DNA from 2 places in the Aquisalimonas sp. 2447 genome. Region 2 is predicted to be linked to the other one. Evidence: predicted binding sites of a transcription regulator. Region 2 holds the regulator's gene; the other holds the start of a gene.
The links. The regulator sigma-54, encoded in region 2, starts transcription at its own class of promoters, with help from an activator protein. The targets are predictions, from matches to a motif close to TGGCANGNTNCNTGCTT.
Positions count from the first base shown of each region.

Region 1 (10,486 bases), 1.2 Mb from region 2:
AAGCCCCTCCCACGTTCCGGTGGCGTTGATCTCTCGTGCAGGTCGCGGGTTGCGCCGCTCCTACCGGCGGCACCGGCCTGGCTCGCGCGCTGTAGGAGCGGCGCCAGCCGCGACGGATGCAGAGCCCGCACCAGATGGCCCAGCATCACGCGGTCCTCCGGTTGGCCGCCGGCGCGTGTTGCACGATCAGGTTCTGGATCTCGGGCAGACAGCTTCCGCAATTGCCGCCAGCCTGACAGGCGGCGGTGACGGCGTTCGACGCCGTGGCGCCGGCCGTTATGGCATCGATGATGGTGTTCTCGCCGACTCCGAAACAGGAGCAGACAGTCCGGCCCGCATCCGGCACCCCGGCCGGCGGACGGCCGGACAGCAAGGCCATGCGGTCGGCGGACGACAACGTCGGTTCGTCGAAAAGACTCGCAAGCCAGTGGCGTCCGGGCAGGGTTTCCAGGGGCCCCATGAACAGGCACCCCATGAGCCGGCCGTCGGCGATCCAGGCCGCGCGGTAGGCGCCACGGGCGGCATCCTCGAACTCCACCCAGTCGCCGCTGTTGCCAAGCAGCTCCCTGGCCACCGCCGGCAGCGTATCCGGGGCGTCGTTACCCGCGAGCTCGTAGCGCACGAATGAACCGCCCCGCGCGAATGCCCACCAGGCGCAACCCGGGTGCGCCCCGGGAGTCTCGCGCAGCAGCATGAAGCCATGCCACGCCGCATTGGCCGGAGCCACGGCCACCGGCGTATGCTTGAACTCCGGCTCGCCGGACAGGGGATCGGTTTCCGGATTGACCACGGCGTCGGCGCACCCCTGGGACGCATATTGCGCGTTCCAGTGCATGGGCACGAAGAGGTTGCCGCGGCGCTGGCCTTCATCCAGGACCACACGACCGAGGAAATGGCCCCACTGGCTACCGACCCGGGCCAGACCGCCCTGCTCCAGCCCGAAAACCCGCGCATCCTCGGGGTGCACCTGGACGAAGGGCTCCACCGCGTGGGCGGACAAACGCGCCGCCTTGCCGGTGCGGGTCATGGTGTGCCAGTGATCCCGCACCCGGCCGGTATTCAGCACCAGCGGGAACTGCGGGTCGGGGCGATTCACCGGGGCGCGGGGCTCCACCGGCACGAACCGGGCGCGTCCGGATTCGGTGTAATAGCGGCCGTCGGCGAACAACCGCGAGGTATCGGCGCCGTCGGCGCGCACCGGCCACTGCCGCGGCGGCATGGCGTCATAGGCCGCGCGGTCCATGCCGACCAGGCCGCCGATGTCGAAATCGCGCCGGCCGTCGTTCTCGAAGGCGGACAACCGCGCGTGCTCGTCGAAGATCTGGTGCGGCCCGGTGTAGGCGAATGCATCGCCGAAGCCCAGGCGCTCGGCGACGGCGCACAGGGCCTGCCAGTCCGCCCGTGCCTCGCCGGGTGCGGGCAGGAACGGGCGCTGGCGGGAGATGCGCCGCTCGGAGTTGGTGACCGTGCCGTCCTTCTCGCCCCATGCCAGCGCCGGCAACAGGACGTCGGCGACTTCGGTGGTGTCCGTGTGCGCCATGGCCTCGGAGACCACCACCAGTTCGCAGTCCCTCAACGCATCACGCATCCTGTCCGCGTCCGGGAGGCTCACCACCGGGTTGGTGGACATGATCCAGACAGCCTTGATCTCGCCGCGGGCGATGGCCTGGAACAGGTCAACGGCCTTGTCACCGGGGCCGGTCACCAGCTTCGGTGCATCCCAGAAGCGGCGCACCCGGTCCACATCCTCGGGGGCAAAGTCCATGTGTGCGGCAAGCTGGTTGGCCAGCCCGCCGACCTCGCGACCACCCATGGCGTTGGGCTGGCCGGTGATGGAGAACGGCCCCGTGCCCGGTCGACCGATACGGCCCGTGAGCAGGTGGCAGTTGATTATGGCGTTGACCTTGTCGGTGCCGGCACTGGACTGGTTCACCCCCTGGGAGAACAGGGAGACGGTCTTGTCGGTGCGCGTGAACAGGCGGAAGAACTGCATCACATCGCCTTCCGGGAGGTCGCACTGGGCGGCGACGTCAGGAACGGAACCGCCACTGCGCGCCATTTCGATGGCCTGACCAAAGCCCTCGGTATGCTGCTCGAGAAAGGCGTAGTCCACCTGACCGTCCCGGGCCAGGTGGTGCAGCAGCCCGTTCCAAAGCCAGACGTCGGTTCCCGGCGCCAGCGGCAGGTGGAGGTCGGCAATCTCGCAGGTGTCCGTGCGCCGCGGATCGATGACCACCACCCGCATGTCGGGGTTGTCCGCCTTTGCCGCCTTCACCCGCTGGTAGAGCACCGGGTGGCACCAGGCCAGGTTGGAACCCGTCAGGACCAGCAATTCGGCCTGTTCCAGGTCCTCGTAATTGCCGGCCACCGTGTCGGCACCGAAGGCGCGCTTGTGCCCCGCCACCGCCGAGGCCATGCACAGCCGCGAGTTGGTGTCCACGTGCGGCGTGCCGATGAAGCCCTTGAACAGCTTATTGGAGACGTAGTAGTCCTCGGTGAGCATCTGTCCAGAGCCATAGAACGCCACGGCCTCCGGTCCGTGCTCGGCGATGATCCGGCGGAGGCCGTCGGCCACCGTGTCCAGGGCTGTATCCCAGTCGGACCGTTCGCCGTGCACCACCGGGTGCAGCAACCGGCCCTCCAGATCCACGGTCTCGCCCAGAGCAGCCCCCTTGGAGCACAGGCGGCCGTAATTGGCCGGGTGCTCCGGGTCGCCCTGAATCTTCGCGGTGCCATCGACGTCGCGCGATGCCAGGATGCCGCAGCCGACACCACAGTAGGGGCAGGTCGTGCGGATCGTTTGCGAGTGTTGGTCGTGCATGGTGACACCTCTTCGCGCTGCGCGCGTCCGAGCTGGCATGGGGCGGCTGCGTGGAATCGCGACTCACGTCGCTCCCACCGGGAGGCATGCTCGATGCCCTCCCGAGAGCCGCCGTGGGAGCGACGTTAGTCGCGACGGTCCCGGGGCCTCAGGTCACGGGCTCAGGGTTCAGATACAGATCGCCATCGTCGTTGCGGACCTCGAAGCGGGGCACACAGCCCACATCCGGGGCCTTGGCCTCGCCCTTGTCCATGTGGATGTTCCACTGGTGCAGGGGACAGGTGACCAGCCGGCCGTGGACCTGCCCCTCGGACAGCGGGCCGCCCTGGTGGGGGCAGCGGTCCAGCAGGGCGAAGACCTCGTCGGACCCGTTGCGGAACACGGCCACGGGGCCGTGGGCGGTTTCCACCACCCGGGCGCCGAGGCGAGGAATGTCATCCAGGCGGCCGACAGGGAGCCATTGGGCTGTCTCGGCAGTGGGTTGAGCTTGTGCAGTCATGGATTCACCTGTGCTGTATTGCGTGTTCTGGTACCGGCGAGGCAGGCAGCTGTCGCGACTGACGTCGCTCCCACGGTGCCCTTGGGAAGGCACCGGGAAAGGCCTCACCGTGGGAGCGACGTCAGTCGCGATTCCGACCGCGGCCTACCCCGCCTTCCTCAACGGCTCGAACTTCTCCTGGTGGTTCTTGCTGTAGAACTTCCAGGGGTCCTCCTGGGCCTGCTTCTGGGAGGCGTCGAAGCGCTCCGCCAGGGTCTTGCGACCCTCGGCGTCCTCCACCACCCGGTCCTTTACGTAGCTGAGGCCCACCCGCTCGATCCACGGCGCGGTGCGCTCCAGGTAGCGGGCCTCCTCGCGATAGAGCTGCAGGAAGGCGGCGGCGTACTCCTTGACCTCCTCCATGGTCTCCACGCGACAGAGCACGTCGGTGGCGCGGATCTTGACGCCGCCATTGCCGCCCACGTGCAGCTCCCAGCCCGATTCGATGGCGACCACGCCGAAGTCCTTGATGCTGGCCTCGGCGCAGTTGCGCGGGCAGCCGGAGACGGCCATCTTGAACTTGTGCGGCGTCCAGGTGCCCCAGGTCATCTCCTCCAGCTCGATGCCGCAGGTGGTGGAGTCCTGGGTGCCGAAGCGGCACCACTCGGAACCGACACAGGTCTTTACCGTGCGCAGCGCCTTGCCGTAGGCGTGGCCGGAGACGAAGCCGGCGTCGGAGAGATCGCCCCAGACGCCGGGGAGCTGCTCCTTTTTCACCCCCAGCAGGTCGATACGCTGGCCGCCGGTGATCTTCACCGTGGGCACCTCGTACTTCTCCGCGACCTCGGCGATAGAGCGCAGCTGCTGGGGCGTGGTAACGCCGCCCCAGATGCGGGGTACCACGGAGAAGGTGCCGTCCTTCTGGATGTTGGCGTGCATGCGCTCGTTGACGAAGCGTGCCTGGGAGTCGTCCTCGGCGTCATCCGGCCAGGTGGAGATGAGGTAGTAGTTCAGCGCCGGGCGGCACTTCTCGCAGCCGTCGTCGGTCTTCCAGGCCAGGTTGTCGAACACCTGGCGCAAGGTGGTCAGCCCCTCGGTGCGGATGGCCTCGCGCACCTGGTCGTGACTCATGTCGGTGCAGCCACACATGGGCTTGGCCTTGCCGGCCTCGTAGTCACCGCCCATGGTGGCGGCCAGGAGCTGTTCCACCAGTCCGCTGCAGGAGCCGCAGGAGGCGGCCGCCTTGGTATGGGACTTCACGTCATCCAGGGTGAACAGCCCCTCCTTGGTGATGGCCTGGACGATGTCGCCCTTGCACACGCCATTGCAGTCGCAAATCTGGGCTTCGTCGGCCAGATTGGCCACCTGATTGACGCCACCATGCCCGGAGTCGCCCAGATGCGCCTGGCCGAACAGCAGGCTGTCGCGAAAGTCGGCGACGGAGGTCCCGTCGCGCAGCAGCTGGAAATACCAGGTGCCGTCACCGGTGTCGCCGTAGAGCACGGTGCCGACGATGCGGTCGTCCTTGACGCAGATCTTCTTGTAGACCCCGGCGGCCGGGTCCTGATAGACGATGTTCTCCACGCCGTCGGCATCCTGGAACTCGCCGGCGGAGTAGAGATCGACCCCGGTGACCTTGAGCTTGGTGGAGGTCACCGATCCCTGGTACAGCCGGAAGCCGTAGCCCGCCAGGTGGTTCGCGCACACCCGGGCCTGCTCGAAAAGGGGAGCCACCAGGCCGTAACAGACACCGCGGTGCTGCACGCACTCGCCCACGGCGTAGATGCTGGGGTCGAAGGTCTGCATGGTGTCGGACACCACAACGCCGCGGTCACAGTAAAGGCCGGCCTTCTCGGCGAGTTCCTTGTTCGGCTTGATGCCCACGGCCATGACCACCAGGTCGGCGTCCTCTTCCGGGCCCTCCTTGAAGCACACTTTCTCGATGCCGTTCTCGTCGGCAACGATCTCACTGGTCTGGGCCTCCATGCGGAACTTCATGCCCCGCTCTTCCAGGGACTGCTGCAGGTAGTTGCCGGCGGTCTGGTCGAGCTGACGCTCCATCAGCCACGGCATGAGGTGCACCACCGTTACGTCCATGCCCTGCTGCATGAGCCCGTAGGCGGCCTCCAGACCAAGCAGCCCGCCGCCGATCACCACCGCCTTGCGGTGCTTGCGGCTGGCGGCCAGCATGCTGTCCACGTCCTTGACGTCCCGGTAGGTCACCACGTCGGGATGATCACGCCCCGGAACCGGGATGACCACCGGGTGGGAGCCGGTCCCCAGCAGCAGGCGATCGTAGGACTCGACGGTGCCGTCGGCAGCGAAAACGCGCTTGCCGATGCGATCCACTTCGATGATTTCCTTGCCCTTATGGAAGGTGACCCCGTGCGCGTCGTACCAGTCCTCGCTGTTGAGCATGATGTCGTCCAGGGATTTCTCCCCGGCCAGCAGCGGCGAGAGCATGATGCGGTTGTAGTTGCCGTAGGGCTCGGCGCCGAACACGGTGATGTCGTACTTGTCCGGGGCAATGGTCTGCAGTTCCTCGATGACCTTCATGCCCGCCATGCCGTTTCCGACCAGCACCAGTTTCTCTTTCATGTCGTCCTCCCTCCGGAAACCCGGTCGTGCCACTGAGGCACCAAAAAAAAGGCGCTCACAATCGCCAGCCCTGTCAGGGCCGAGCGATCGTGAACGCCGTTGTCCATGGTGCGGTCGCCATTGACCGCATTGCTTACCAATAGGCTTTCAGAAATCGTGCCAGGCCTGGCAAACCAGGCATTTTCCCGCGATCACGAGAACTTACGGCCCATCAGTTAAGCGCCGGACGCCGCGTCCTGCTCCGTGATGGTGCAGTGCGATACGACATTGCATCAGCACAGGGCATGAACGGTGTCGTCGGCGGGGACGGTTCGGGCCGTCCACCGTGGGACCATTCATGCCGCGTCGGCCGGTCGACCGTGGCGCTCGTACAGAAACCGGAGAACCGACTTCCGCGCAGCGGTGTAGACCGGTTGATCGGCCACCTCAAGGCGAGCCCGCGGGCGCTCCAGCTCCACCGGGAGCACCTCCCCAATGGTGGCCGCCGGGCCATTGGTCATCATCACGATGCGGTCGGAGAGCAGCACGGCTTCATCGACGTCATGGGTGATCATGATGACGGTATTGCCGCGGCGGGCATGAATCTCCATGAGCGAGTCCTGCAGATGGGCGCGGGTCAGCGCATCCAGGGCGCCGAACGGCTCATCCATGAGCAGTACGCGGGGCTCCATGGCCAGCGCCCGGGCGATGCCCACGCGCTGCTTCATGCCGCCGGAGATCTCGAAGGGACGCTTGTGCATGGCCTCTTCCATGTGCACCAGCGCCAGGTTCTCCCGGGTCCACTCGTCCCGCTCCGCCTTGCTGCGTGTTCCGGAACAGACCTTGTCCACGGCCAGGCGCACGTTGTCGTAGACGGTCAGCCAGGGCAGCAGGCTGTGATTCTGGAAAATCACCGCACGGTCCGGGCCCGGGCGGTTGACCTCCTTGCCCTCCAGGATCACGCCGCCCTCGGTGGGCTCCAGCAGGCCGGCAACGATGTTCAGCACCGTGGACTTGCCGCAGCCCGAGTGCCCGATCAGCGACACGAACTCGCCTTCGTCCACGCCCAGACTGACGTTCTCCAGGGCACGGAAGGGACCGCTGCGGGTATCGAACTCAATGCCGACATTCTCGATGGTCAGGAAGTTGTTCATGACGGTGCCTCCTCAGGCCTGGCGGTAGTCCAGAACACGCTGAAGTAGATTCATGCCGGACTCCATGAGGATGCCGACAATGCCGATGACGATGATGGAGACGATGATCGACTCCACCAGCAGGTTGTTCCACTCGGCCCAGATGAAATAGCCGATGCCGACACCGCCGGTGAGCATCTCGGCGGCCACGATCACCATCCAGGCGATGCCAAGGGACAGGCGCATGCCGGTGATGATGTGCGGAAGCGTTGCCGGCAGCAGGATCCGCCGCATGATCTCCCAGCCGTTGAGGCGCAGCACCCGGGCGACGTTCATGTAGTCCTCGGGGATGGCGCGCACGCCGGCGGCGGTGTTGATCATGGTCGGCCATATGCAGGTGATGAAGATCACGAAGATCGCCGACGGGTTGGAGGACTCGAACACCAGCAGGCCGATGGGCAGCCACGCCAACGGACTGACCGGTCGCAGGATCTGCACCAGCGGCTGCCAGGCCCGGTTGCAGTTGCGGCTCATGCCCATGAGAAAGCCCATGGGAATGGCCACCAGCATGGCCAGGCCGAAGCCGGCCAGCACCCGCCCCAGGGAGTAGGTCACCTGCCAGCCGATGCCCATGTCGTTGGGCCCGTGCTGGTGGAAGGGCTCGGCGAACAGATACTTCGCCTCTTCCCAGGTGGCCAGGGGCCCCGGCAGGGCCGAAGCGACCTGGCTGCCGAGGAAGGACCACAGCGCCAGCACGATGCCGAAGGTCACCATGGGGAGCACCACGGTCAGCACCCAGCCGCTGATCTGCTGTGCCCGCGCGCGACTCATGGGCAGGCGTGCGGCGCTACCGGCAGCCCTTGCGGGGCTCCGCGCTCCGGAATCCCGTGCCTCGGTGTGTTGCTCCTCCGCCCCCTCGGCGGCGGCGTTCACGTCCCGGGTATTGATAACGGTGGCCATGACAGTGCCTCCCTGGTTATCCGTTGAGACCGGAAAGATCGGCAAGTTCGACCCGCCGGTTGTGCACGCGAAAACCCTCCAGGTACGCCATGAGGTTCTCCGGGTCGTACTTCATGCCGTCCAGGAACAGGTCCGGCCCCATGGTGATGGGTTCGCTGGCATCGGTGAGGGTCCAGTCCCCCTCGTGGACGCCTTCCGGCTTGTAGTCCACGGTGGGATAGGCGATGCCCAGGTCACGCGCCGCCTCGCGATAGAGTTCCGGGCGGTAGATGGAATCCGCGGCCTTGTGGATGTCGATGGCGCGATCCAGCTGCCCCCAGCGGATCATCTGGGTGATGAACCACGCGGCGTGGGAGCGCCAGGGGTAGGTTGCCGCATAGCGATAGAAGACGTTGAAGTCCGGGAACTCCCGCGGTTCCCCGTCGGGGGTAAACTGCAGCGTCCCGGTCATGGACATGGCGACGATATCCTCCGGCGCATTCACGTACGAGCGCCGGGAGATGATGCTGACCACCTCCTCGCGGTTCTCGGGCTGGTCCATCCACTGGTTCGCCTCGATGAGAGCGCGCAGCATGGCGCGGTGGGTATTGGGGTGCTTGTCGGCCCACTCTTCGGTGACCCCCAGCACCTTCTCCGGGTTGTTGTTCCAGATCTCGTAGTTGGTGATCAGGACCTTGCCGATGCCCATGTGGACCGCGCGCATGTTCCACGGCTCGCCGACGCAGTAGCCGTCCATGTTGCCGGAGCGCAGGTTGGCCACCATCTGCGGCGGCGGCACGACGATCAGGCGCACGTCGTTGTCCGGGTCGATGCCGGCGGCGGCCATCCAGTAGCGCAGCTCGTAGTTGTGCGTGGACACCGGGAAGACCTGCGCGAACGTCAGCGGTGGGCGTCCGTTGGCCTTGTCGTCCTCGATGACCTTTTTCAGGGCCCGCGCGGTGATGGGCCGCTCCTCCATGGCCTCGGGGTCGGCTTCGACCATGCGGTCGTAGAGCGCGTTGGACACGGTGATGCCGTTGCCGTTGAGGTCCATGCTGAAGGCCGTGATGGTGGGCTTCTCGGTGGCGCCCACGCCGAGGGACGAGGCAATGGGCATGCCCGCGAGCATGTGGGCGCCGTCCAGCTCGCCCACAGTGACCTTGTCACGGATGTTGCCCCAGGAGGCTTCCTGGCTCGGGCGGACATTCAGACCGTGCTTTTTGAAATACCCCTTCTCGTAGGCGATAACGATGGGGGCACAGTCCGTCAGCGGGATGAAACCCAGGGTCAGATCGGTTTTCTCGAGGCCTTCGCTCCCGCCCGCGTGAGCCGCGTTCTGAAGCCACCCCGGAATCCCGCCCAGTGCGGCGGAACCACCGAGGGCAAGCCCCGCGTTGCGCAGAAAGCTGCGGCGTGAAAGGTTGGTCCTGTCACCATCGGATCCGTGATTGCTCATGACTCGAAGCTCTCCCTTCTGAAGGCAAAAAAAAGGCGCTCATCCCCGCACCGGCTGACCGATGGGCAGGGATGAACGCCATTGTTCGAGCGAGATGGTCACCATTGACCATCATCTACCTCACAAGGAATACATCATTCGTGCCAGAACGCGTTTCATGAGTGCCACGGCCATACATGGCGCGGGATTCAACAGGACGGGAGGCTGCCCCGGCGAGCCCGGAAAGCGGCACATGATGGTGCAACGCAGAACGCGCTGCCCCCTAACAGGGCGTGGCGAGGCCGGCTCCGGCCATCGCCATCAGGACTCGCGGGAACGGCGGGCATCACCGGAAGTACGGAAGATGTCCGCCATGTTGATGGTGTCGACGGCCACTTCCGCCAGCTTGCGGCTCTGCGCCATGGCGAGCTGACGCAGAAACTTGTAGGCCTCTTCTTCACTGAGCCCGCGGTGGCGCATGATCAGGCCCTTCGCCTTCTCGATGGTCTTGCGTTCGTCCAGCGCGGCGCGGGCGGCGTTCAGTTCCTCGCTCATCTCCTGGAGGCGGCGGGACTGTGTCTGTACCAGATCGGCCAGCGAACGGCCGAGCTGCGAACTCGCCATGTCCGCCGAGTAGGCCGCGCTGCCGGTCGTCCCGGCGGACTCGCTCAATTCACCGTTGACGAACACCGCGAAACTGCCTGCAGTCTGGTGCTGCTCGGCAAGGGCGTCGATCTCGTTGCGGTGGGAGTTCAGGTCATCCCGCGCCGCCTCGATCTTGTGGTGGCAAAGCGCATCCAGCGTCGCCTCGATCTGATCCTCGATCTGCTTCATGGCGTCGATGCGGCGGGAGGCCAGCTCGAACCAGAGGTCACAGTATTCCGCGTTGACCCCGCCTTCGGCCGTTGACGCGAACGCGATCCTGCGCAGGCGCTCCATGTCCGCGGAACAGGGCTCCACCTCGCTGTCACGCCACAACGCCTGGGACGCCTCGTCGGCGAATTGCGCAAAGATCTCGAAACAGCGCTCCTGGCTGTCAATCAGGTGACGCAACCGCTCGGCCATGGCCGCGTCCAGGCCGCCGCGGGCGAATCCGGCGGCGC
Region 1 covers NZ_CP050695.1:267,069-277,554, reverse strand. The annotation lists gene KU884_RS01200 (nitrate reductase) at 146-2,821, opposite strand; gene nirD (nitrite reductase small subunit NirD) at 2,970-3,320, opposite strand; gene nirB (nitrite reductase large subunit NirB) at 3,465-5,897, opposite strand; gene KU884_RS01185 (ABC transporter ATP-binding protein) at 6,233-7,030, opposite strand; gene ntrB (nitrate ABC transporter permease) at 7,043-7,969, opposite strand; gene KU884_RS01175 (CmpA/NrtA family ABC transporter substrate-binding protein) at 7,986-9,404, opposite strand; gene KU884_RS01170 (nitrate- and nitrite sensing domain-containing protein) at 9,705-10,486, opposite strand, start outside.
Region 1: the regulator sigma-54 is predicted to act here: its motif matches at 2,904-2,920, upstream of KU884_RS01200 (nitrate reductase).

Region 2 (10,486 bases):
CCCCGCCAGGCTGCTCGGTGCATGGCCGCTAAGGACACCGTTGCGAACGGCCACGGTGACGCTGTCGTCCGCCACCAGCTGGTGGCCGCGGTCCAGCAGTTGCAGAGCCAGTTCGCTCTTGCCGATGCCGCTGTCGCCCTGCAGCAGGATGCCGTCCCCATGGATGGCGACCAGCACGCCCGGAATGGTGGTGGTGTTCCCGGTGCGGGTCATGCCTGTCCTGCGCCCGACTCCCACTCCGTGAGCAACTGGAACAGGGCCTGGGCGTCGGGTGCATTCCGAAGCCGGTTGCAGAACGACGCGTCGCTGAACATTTCCGCCAGCCGCGCCAGGATCTGCAGGTGTTCGTCGGTGAAGTGCTCCGGCACCACAAGGGCGAACAGGAGATCCACCGGTTCACCATCGAAGGCGTCGAAGTCGATGGCATCGCCGGTGCGGATGAATGCCGCTGCCGCCGCTTCGTTGCCGTCCATGCGCGCATGGGGCAGGGCAACACCGTGCCCGAGACCGGTGCTGCCGAGTTTCTCGCGGTTGATGAGCTTGTCGAAAATGGTCTGAGCGGACAGCGCGGGGTCGGAGGCGGCAACGAGGTCACTGAGGACTTCAAGCCCGCGCTTCTTGCTGGTGACGTCGACGTCACAGGCGACACGGTCCGGAGTGATCAGGTCGGCAATCTTGATCATGCTGTTCCACGCAGGGTCATGGCTGCGGCGTCCGTTATCGCCGGTGGCCGGAAAGGCCACCGGCGCAGGGTGTCAGTCCTCGTCGCCTTCACCCGCCGCCTTGGCCTGAGCCCCTTCGTTGCGGCGGTGATCGGTGACCTTTTCCTTGTGCTTCTTCACCTGGCGGTCGAGCTTCTCCACCAGACCGTCAATGGCAGCGTACATGTCCTGGGCGCTGGCGTCAGCGTACAGCTTGGCGCCACTGAGCTTCATGGTGGCCTCGGCCTTCTGGACGAGCTTCTCCACGGTCAGGATGACGTGGACATCCACGACATTGTCGAAATGGCGTTCCAGTTTGTCCATCTTCGCTTGCACGTAATCCCGCAGGGCGTCGGTGAGATCGATGTGGTGCCCGGTGACGTCTATCTGCATAAGGCCTCCTTGATGGCGCCCGCTCGGGCCGGGATATCGTGCATCCCGGAGCTCAGGCGATGCGTTTCCTGTCGTTGGACGAGGCAATGGACATGGATTCACGATACTTGGCTACGGTCCGTCGCGCCACATCGATTCCCTCGTTTTTGAGAATCTCCGCAAGTTTGCTGTCGCTGAGCGGCTTGCGCGGATCCTCGTCGCCGATCAGGCGGCGAATGCGCGCACGGATGGCGGTCGCCGAGCACTCGTCACCGTCGACGGTGTGCACATGGCTGGAGAAGAAATACTTGAACTCGAAGGTGCCCCGCGGGGTGTACATGTACTTCTGGGTGGTGATGCGCGAGATGGTGGATTCGTGCATTTCCACCTCTTCGGCCACCTCCCGCAGCACCAGAGGTTTCATGGACTCTTCGCCGTGCTCCAGGAACTCCTGCTGGTGGTTGACGATGCAGGTGGCGACCTTGAGCAGGGTCTCGTTGCGGCTCTGTAGACTCTTGATGAACCAGCGGGCCTCCTGCAGGTGCTGGCGCATGGTGGAGTTGTCGCTGCCCTGGTCGCCGCGCTTCACCAGCCCGGCGTAGTAGCTGTTCACCCGGATCTTGGGGGCGGCTTCGGGGTTGAGCTCGACCCGCCAGGCACCACGCTCCTTGCGCACATAGACGTCGGGGATGACGTACTCAGCCGGTGCGCTACTGATCTGCGAGCCGGGGCGCGGGTCAAGCGAGCGAACCAGGGCCAGCACCTCGCCCAGCTCGCCCTCGCTGATCTTCAGTTTGCGGGTCAGCTGGCTGACCTGACGGCTGCCGAGCAGATCCAGGTGGCGGTCCACGAGCAGCCGTGCTTCGTTCAGCCAGGGCGTGTCGTCGGGAAACTGGTCCAGCTGGACCAGTAGCGCCTCGCGGGGGTCCAAAGAGGCCACGCCGACCGGGTCGAAGCGCTGGATCAGGTGGCGCACCGCCTCGACTTCATCGGCCTCCACCGGCTCGTCCGAAGACACCGAGGCGCAGATGTCCTCGATGCTGACGCCGAGATAACCGTCGTCGCGGACGCCGTCGATGATGGCCTCGGCAATGGCCATGTCGCGATCACTGAAATGGGAGAGCTGGGCCTGCCACAACAGGTGCTCGTGGAGGCCACCACCGTCACCGGCGGTACGGTTTTCCCAGGTTTCCCGCTGTTCATCGTCGCTGCCGGCGGCACTGTACGAGGTGCTGCCGTCGTAGATGTCGTTCCAGTCGGAGTCCAGCGGCAGGTCTTCGGGGATATCGCTCTGCTGGTTTTCCGTGCTCAGCTCCGGTTCGCCGCTGTCGGTGGTTATCTCCGCGCCGGTAGCCTCGCTTGCGGCAGCCTCTGTGGACTCCGCATGCTCCCGGTTCTCGGCAGCCTCCGTGCGCTCGCCGCCGTCTTCGGCGTTGTTCTGGCTGTCTTCGCCGTCCGCGTTGCCGCTGCTGTCGAGTTCGGCATCGTCGGACTCGTCGAGATCGTCGGCGGGTTCCAGCATCAGGTTGGAGTCCAGCGCCTGCTGGATTTCCGTGCGTAGCTCAAGCGTGGAGAGCTGCAGCAGCTTGATGGCCTGCTGCAGTTGGGGGGTCATGGTGAGCTGCTGTCCGAGCTTGAGTTGTAGCGACTGTTTCATCGACAACGCGGGTCTCCCGCCGCCGTCGTGGGCAGCTGCTCGGACCGGATTCGGTGAATGCTGGTGTTATCCATGTCTCCCATCGTAACCGACTCAGGCCCGCGTTAGAACATTGGCGCGATACTTGCGTGACGGCATGTTGTCTCAGCGGGACCCGGGTCGCGTCTACAGCCGGAACTCCTCCCCCAGGTACACTTCGCGCACCTTGCGGTTGGCAAGGACCTCTTCGGAACTGCCCCTGGCAATGACTTCTCCCTGCGCGAGGATATAGGCGCGCTGACAGATGCCCAGGGTTTCACGCACGTTGTGATCGGTAATCAGGACGCCGATGTCCCGCTCCGCCAGGTGGCGGATGATGGCCTGGATATCCAGCACCGAGATGGGGTCGACACCGGCGAAGGGTTCATCCAGCAGGATGAAGCGCGGGTTGGCTGCAAGGGCGCGGGCGATTTCCACCCGGCGGCGCTCACCCCCGGAGAGACTGATGCCGGTCTGGTCGTGCAGGTGGGCAACACTGAACTCCTCGAGCAGTTCCTGGGCGCGCTCGCGACGCTGCTTGCGGTCCAGTTCCGGGCGCGTCTCCAGGATCGCCAACAGGTTGTCCATCACCGTGAGCTTGCGGAAAATGGATGCTTCCTGGGGTAGATACCCCACGCCGCGTCTGGCGCGCACATGCATGGGCAGGTCGGTGATGTCGTTGTCGTCGAGCAGGATGCGGCCACCGTCGGCCTGGACCAACCCCACCACCATGTAGAAGCAGGTGGTCTTGCCGGCGCCGTTGGGTCCGAGCAACCCGACGACCTCGCCGCTGGCCACGTCGATGGTCGCGCCGTGGACCACCGTCTTGCGCCGGTAGACCTTGGTCAGCTCCTCCGCCCGCAGCAGGCTCACTGGTCGTCTCCTTCCTCGTCCTCGTCGTCCGGGAAAAGGGTGATCTGCACGCGGCGGCCGGTATCGGGCTCGCCGCGGGCCTGCACCACGTCGGCGGCGACCTCGTACTCGATGCGTTCGCCGGAGAAGGTGTTGCGCCCCTGCACCAGGCGCGCTCCTTCCAGGAGAATGATGCGCTCCGGCCCGGCGGCGTGATACTCCATGCGTGGCGCCTCCGCCTCCACGGCGCGACGATCCTCCGTGGCCTGCTGGTTGTAGACGGCCGGCTCGCCCTCGACTACCACGTGATCCAGTGCCTGATCGCCCGCGTCGTCGCGGCTGAGATGCACAGTCATGCGGTCACCGGTGATGCGGCGGAAACCCCGGGTGAGGACGACGTTGCCGGTGTACACGCTGACACCGCGGGCGTTGTCGATCTCCGCCTGATCCGCGTCCAGGTCGATGGGCTCGGCCATGGCGACCGAAGTGGCGAGCAGCAGCACGCACGCCAGACCGACGCCAAGGCCGCCAGGGCGTTCAGTCAGGTGTTTCATAACGGCCACGGACCTCGGAGAGCAGTTCCAGGTATTCCCGGTCCAGCCATGCGCGCAGGCCCACGCCCTCCAGGCGGGCATCCTCGCGCCAGTAGACCGCGTGTTCGTCGGTTTCGGCATAGCGTTGTTCCGGTTGCAGAAAGACTTCGCTGGTGTCCACGTTCGCCGGCAGGTTGTCGTCGGTGCGGCTGCGGCGAATGGCCACATCACCCTGTAGATGAACGTCCTCGACATCGTTCCACGCCCGCCCGCGCTCCGCGCGCAGGTGCCAGGGGGCGCCGGAGTCCACGAAGTAGGTGATTTCGGGTCTCTCCAGCAGCCAGACATCCTCGCCGGTGAAGTGCTCCATGCGCGGAGACTCCAGGCGGTAGCGGCGTATCCCGTCGTCGCCGGTGGCATTCAGCGTGAAGGTTTCCATGAAGTAGTCCGGCCGCTCCGCCATTTCCTCGGGATCCGCTGGCACTGGATCATGCGTGTCCTCGTCCAGCACCCACCAGCCCACTGCCACCAGAAGGATCAGGGCGACAACGCGGAACGTCCATTTCCTATCCGGAAGCATACCGGGCGATGGCCTCCTGGAGAGTCCCCCGGGCGCTCAGCAGCAGATCGGCGATTTCGCGCACCGCACCGCCGCCGCCGGCCTGCCGGGTGACGTAATGGGCGCGCCGCTGCACCGCCGGGTGCGCATTGGCCACCGCCACCGCGAATCCCGCCCTGCGCAGCAGCGGCAGGTCGATCAGGTCGTCGCCCACGAATGCCGCCTCCGTCGCAGACAAACCGGTGCGCGCCAGCAGCTCGTCCCAGGCGGTGATCTTGTTATCGCAACCGAGAAAAACGTGGTCGATGGCCAGGTCGCTGGCGCGGCGCCGCAGCGGTGCCGAGTCCCGGGCGCTGATAATGGCGGTCGCCAGACCGCCCTCGCGAAGCAGACGCAGGCCGAGGCCGTCAAGGATGTTGAAGGCCTTCAGCGTCTCTCCGTGTTCGCTGTAGAACACGGTGCCGTCCGTGAGGACGCCGTCCACGTCCAGGGCCAGTAACCGGATCGCCGCCGCCTGTTCCCGGAGTTCGCCGGTGGGCTCCGGTGCCAGGCTGTCGCCGCCGGCGCTCATACCACCCCCGCGCGTAGCAGGTCGTGCATGTTCAGTGCGCCCACCACGCGGTCCGACTGATCCACCACCAGCAACGCATTGATCTTGTGCTCCTCCATGGTGTGCAGCGCTTCCGCTGCGAGGCTGCCCTGGCGCATGGTGCGGCCCCCGGCGGTCATGATTTCGCGAACCGAGATGCTGTGCAGGTCGATGCCCTGGTCCAGGCTGCGGCGCAGGTCGCCGTCGGTGAAGATCCCCAGCAACCGTTGCTGGTCATCCAGCACCGTGGTCATGCCGAGCCCCTTGCGTGACATCTCCACCAGGGCATCCCGTAGAGGCGCGTCCGGTGCCACCACGGGAATGTCCTCGCCGCTGTGCATGATGTCATCGATGAGCAGCAGCAGTCGCCGACCCAGCTTGCCGCCGGGGTGCGAGCGGGCGAAGTCCTCGCGGGTAAAGCCGCGCGCCTCCAGCAAAGACACCGCCAGGGCGTCGCCCATGGCCAGTGCTGCCGTGGTGCTGGACGTGGGTGCCAGGTTGAGCGGGCAGGCTTCCTGGGCAACGCCAACGTGGATGTTCACCGAGGCTGCCCGCGCCAGTGTGGACTCGGGCTTGCCGGTGAGGGCGATTAGCGGCACGCCCAGGCGCTTGATCAGCGGCAGGATGGTGATCAGCTCGTCCGTCTCGCCGGAGTTGGACAGCGCCACCACCACGTCGCGGGCGGTAATCATGCCGAGATCGCCGTGGCTGGCTTCGCCGGGGTGGACAAAGAAGGCGGGTGAGCCGGTGCTGGCCAGGGTGGCCGCCAGCTTGCCGCCGATATGGCCGGACTTGCCCATGCCCAGCACAACGATGCGTCCCTGACAGGCCAGCATCAGGTGACACGCGCGGACGAAGTCCGCGTCCACCCGCGCCAGCATGTCCGTGATGGCCGCGGCCTCCGTCTCCAGCACGGCACGCCCCAGGGACTGCAGGCGTTCGTCGGTGACCTGGCTGGCCGAAGCGGTTTCGCTGCTACACATGCTGGCTGCTCCTGGCGGAAACCCCCGTATTATGCCTGAGTTGCCCGCGGTGGGGGCACCGTCGCCCGCGGCGGATGGCCAGAGGCCATCACGGTGACCCCTGCGCGAACAGGAACAGGCCGAGCTGGTACAGCGCGAAGGTAACCAGCAAGGCTGCGCCCAGGGAGCGTGTCCCACCGATGGCTCCCCGCGCCAGTAGCACCAGCGGTACCGTGAGGCCCGCCATGATGACGCCGTCGCGCAGAAGCACCGGCAAAGATACCGCCAGGGGATGAATCAGGACGGTGACGCCGAGCACGGCCAACAGGTTGAACAGGTTGGAACCGATCAGGTTGCCGTAGAGCAGGGCGCGTTCCTGCCGGCGGGCGGCCGCGATGGCCGTGGCCAGTTCCGGCAGGCTGGTGCCCACGGCAACAATGCTGAGGCCGATGACCAACTGGCTGACCCCTGCGGCCTCGGCCAGGGTCACTGCTCCCCAGATCAGCGCGCGGGCGCTGATCAGCAACAGCACCAGGCTACCGGCCAGACCCAGGGCCGTGCCCCGCAGTGGTTGCCCGGCACGGCCAGGCGCCGCGGTAGCGGCGGGATTGCCTCGGTTGGCCCAGGCGATGAGCGGCATCGCCGCCAGCAGCAGACCGAGCATGGCCATGCCTTCGCCGCGGCTGAGGCGCAAGTCGCCCAGCAGCAGCAGAGTGCCGAAGGTGGCGAGTACCAGCAGGCCCAGGGTGACGCGTTCCCGCTCCCGGTGCCGGCCCAGGGGAATGAACAGCAGGGTGAGCCCGAGAATCAGGCCGGCATTGGCGATGTTGGAGCCCAGGGCGTTGCCCAGGGCAAGCTCCGGTTTTCCCTCTATCGCCGCCAGGGCCGACACCAGCAGCTCCGGCGTCGATGTGCCGAAGCCCACCACGAACAGGCCCACCAGCAGGGGCGCAAGGCCGAGACGCAGGGTCAGCACCGAGGCGGTTGCCACCAGCCGGTCCGCGCTCCAGGCGAGGACCGGAAAGCCGATTGCCAGGGTGATGACGGCGAGGGCCAGGGTCACGACAACTCCGCAGTCGATTCGGGGCCGCCATGGTAGCAACCGTGGGCGCTGACCGCTCGGTCATTGACTCGCCGCGGGGGTTGCTCGATACTCATCCGGCGTCGATCATGCGCCCATGCACAACTCCCCGGACCCCCGAAACCATGCCTGATGCGTCCGCCGCCCCTGACAGCCTGGTGGAAGTGCGCGATCTGCACTTTGCCCGCGGTGAGCGCCCGATCTTCAGCGGCGTGGATCTGTCCATCCGTCGCGGCGAGGTGACGGCCATCATGGGGCCCAGCGGCACCGGCAAGACCACGCTGCTGAAGCTGATCGGGGGCCAGCTTCAGCCCGACCACGGCACGGTACACGTGGATGGCGAGAATGTTCACGCCGTGTCCACCCGGGAGCTGTACCGGCTGCGTCGGCGCATGGGGATGCTGTTCCAGAGCGGCGCGCTGCTCACCGATCTCACCGTGTTCGAGAATGTCGCCTTTCCTCTGCGCGAGCACACGGACCTTCCGGAGCCGGTGCTGCGTGACCTGGTGCTGCTGAAACTGCAGGCGGTGGGGCTGCGGGGTGCCCGGGATCTGCTGCCGGCGGAGCTCTCCGGGGGTATGGCGCGTCGGGTCGCGCTGGCCCGCGCCATCGCCCTGGACCCGATGATGGTCATGTACGACGAACCGTTCACCGGCCAGGATCCCATCTCCATGGGTGTTCTGGTGGAACTCATTCGCCGGCTCAATGATGCCCTGGGGCTGACCAGTATCATCGTCTCCCACGACGTGGCGGAAACGGCCCGCATTGCCGACCGGATCCATGTGCTCTCCGGCGGGCGTATTGTCGAGTCGGGGGCGCCCCAGGCGCTGTATGAGTCCGGTTCGGCCTGGGTGCGTCAGTTCATGCACGGTCTGCCGGACGGGCCTGTGCCGTTCCATTATCCGGCCAAGGCTGATTTCGCCGAGGACCTCCTGGGGGCAACGGGGAGTGGCGGCCGCTGATGCTCGGGGGACTGCAGCAGATCGGGGCCGTGACCCTGCACTCGGTGGCACGCCTGGGGCGGGGCTTCATGTTCCTGTTGCGGGCGCTGGCGGGGATGCCCGCCCTGGTGCTGCGACCGGGGCTGGTGGTGCAGCAGTTGTTCTCCGTGGGTGTGCTGTCCCTGGTGATCATCCTCGTCTCCGGCCTGTTCGTGGGCATGGTGCTGGGGTTGCAGGGCTATACCACCCTGGTGAACTTCGGCGCCGACCAGTCCCTGGGTGTGCTGGTGGCGCTGTCGGTGGTCCGCGAACTGGGGCCGGTGGTCACCGCGCTGCTCTTCGGCGGTCGCGCCGGTTCGGCTCTGGCCGCCGAGATCGGGTTGATGAAAAGCACCGAGCAGCTCTCCGGCATGGAGATGATGGCGGTGGATCCCATGCGTCGGGTGATCGCGCCGCGGCTGCTGGCCGCCTTCCTGGCCATGCCGCTGCTGGCAGCGATTTTCAGTTTCGTTGCCATCTTCGGTTCCTATCTCATCGGGGTCGGCCTGCTGGGCGTGGACGCCGGTGCGTTCTGGGGACAGATGCAGGACGCGGTGGAATTCCGCGAGGATATCCTCAACGGCGTGATCAAGAGCCTGGCGTTCGGTTTCGTCGCCGGCTGGATCGCGGTGTTCGAGGGCTACGATGCCGAGCCCACCTCGGCCGGGGTCAGTCGCGCCACCACCCGTACAGTGGTGAACACGTCCCTGGCGGTGCTCGGCCTTGATTTCGTGCTGACAGCACTGATGTTTGGATAAAGGCGGCGCCGGACAGGTCGCGCGTACCGCTGCGCGTTCTGTTCGGGGTCTTTTAAAACCGGCGGAGAAGCCGCATGCGTAACAGGCGATTGACGGAGATCTGGGTGGGCGTGTTCGTGGCTCTGGGCTTTGCGGCCCTGTTCGGCCTGGCCATCCAGGTGAGTAATGTGCCCGTGTTCGAGCGTGCCGACGGCTACGAGGTCGAACTGCGCTTCGAGAATATCGGGGGTCTGCGGACGCGGGCGCCGATCACCGTGGGCGGGGTGCGCGTGGGGCGCGTTACGGAGATCACTCTGGACGGCAATACCTACGAGGCAGTGGTCCAGGCGCGGATCAGCGAGCAGTACCAACTCCCCGAGGACACCAGCGCCGCCATCTACACCTCCGGGCTGCTCGGCGAGCAGTACATTGCCCTGGACCCCGGCGGCATGGACTTCTACCTCCAGGAAGGCGACGAGATTACCCTGACCCAGTCAGCACTGGTGCTGGAGCGGCTGATCGGCCAGTTCCTGCATCAGATGGGTGACCGGGACGACTGAGATACCGAGGAGGCACCGCGATGAGCATCAAGGCCCTGGCCGCGACAGTCCTGCTGGCGTTCCTGCTGGTTCCGGCGGTGCCCGGTGCCGAGGAGCGGGATCCGGAGACCATCGTCAAGGAGACCACCGAGACGGTGCTGCAGGAGTTGCGCGATTATGACGGCGATATCGCCGATGATCCGGATTTTGTCCACGATCTGGTGCGCCGCGAGGTGCTGCCGCGGATCAACATGCAGCTGGTCACCCGGTTTGCCCTGGGGCGGCACTGGAACGACGCCAGCGAGGAGCAGCGCGAGGACATCCGCGAGGAAATCACGACGCTGTTGATCCGCACTTATTCCCAGCCACTGCTGGAGTACGGTGGCGAGGAAGTGGCCTATCGCTCGGCGCGGGTGGACGAGGACCGTGGCCGGGCCTCGATGCGGGTGGAAGTGGAGCAGCGCGATGGCCCGGCCATTCCGCTGACCTACCAGTTCCGCAAGCATGATCGTGACGGCTGGCAGGTCTACGACGTTGTGGTGGAGGGCGTTAGCCTGGTCACCAACTACCGTGACGGTTTCAGCAGCGAAATCCGCCGCAGCGGCGTTGACGGCCTGCTGGAGCGGTTGCGGGAGCGCAACCGCCGCGGCGAGACCGAGCTGTGACGCAGGCGCGATTGTCGGCCGCGAACGGCGCCGGGCAGCTCCGCCTGGAGGGCGAGTTGGGGTTCGGTTCCATACGCGCTCTCTGGCAGCAGGCGGGGTCACTGTTGCCGCGCAACCATCCTGTCTCTGTTGACCTGGCGGGTGTTACCCGGGCCGACAGTGCCGGTGTGGCGTTGCTGATTCACTGGACCAGAGAACAGCAACGTCTCGGCGGACGCATCGAGTTTGTTAACATACCCGC
Region 2 covers NZ_CP050695.1:3,084,359-3,094,844, reverse strand. The annotation lists gene KU884_RS14650 (HPr kinase/phosphorylase) at 1-213, opposite strand, end outside; gene ptsN (PTS IIA-like nitrogen regulatory protein PtsN) at 210-683, opposite strand; gene hpf (ribosome hibernation-promoting factor, HPF/YfiA family) at 756-1,094, opposite strand; gene KU884_RS14635 (RNA polymerase factor sigma-54) at 1,147-2,730, opposite strand; gene lptB (LPS export ABC transporter ATP-binding protein) at 2,896-3,621, opposite strand; gene lptA (lipopolysaccharide transport periplasmic protein LptA) at 3,618-4,154, opposite strand; gene lptC (LPS export ABC transporter periplasmic protein LptC) at 4,138-4,713, opposite strand; gene KU884_RS14615 (HAD family hydrolase) at 4,700-5,263, opposite strand; gene KU884_RS14610 (KpsF/GutQ family sugar-phosphate isomerase) at 5,260-6,264, opposite strand; gene KU884_RS14605 (sodium:calcium antiporter) at 6,353-7,300, opposite strand; gene KU884_RS14600 (ABC transporter ATP-binding protein) at 7,450-8,286, shown strand; gene mlaE (lipid asymmetry maintenance ABC transporter permease subunit MlaE) at 8,286-9,062, shown strand; gene mlaD (outer membrane lipid asymmetry maintenance protein MlaD) at 9,137-9,601, shown strand; gene KU884_RS14585 (phospholipid-binding protein MlaC) at 9,622-10,245, shown strand; gene KU884_RS14580 (lipid asymmetry maintenance protein MlaB) at 10,257-10,486, shown strand, end outside.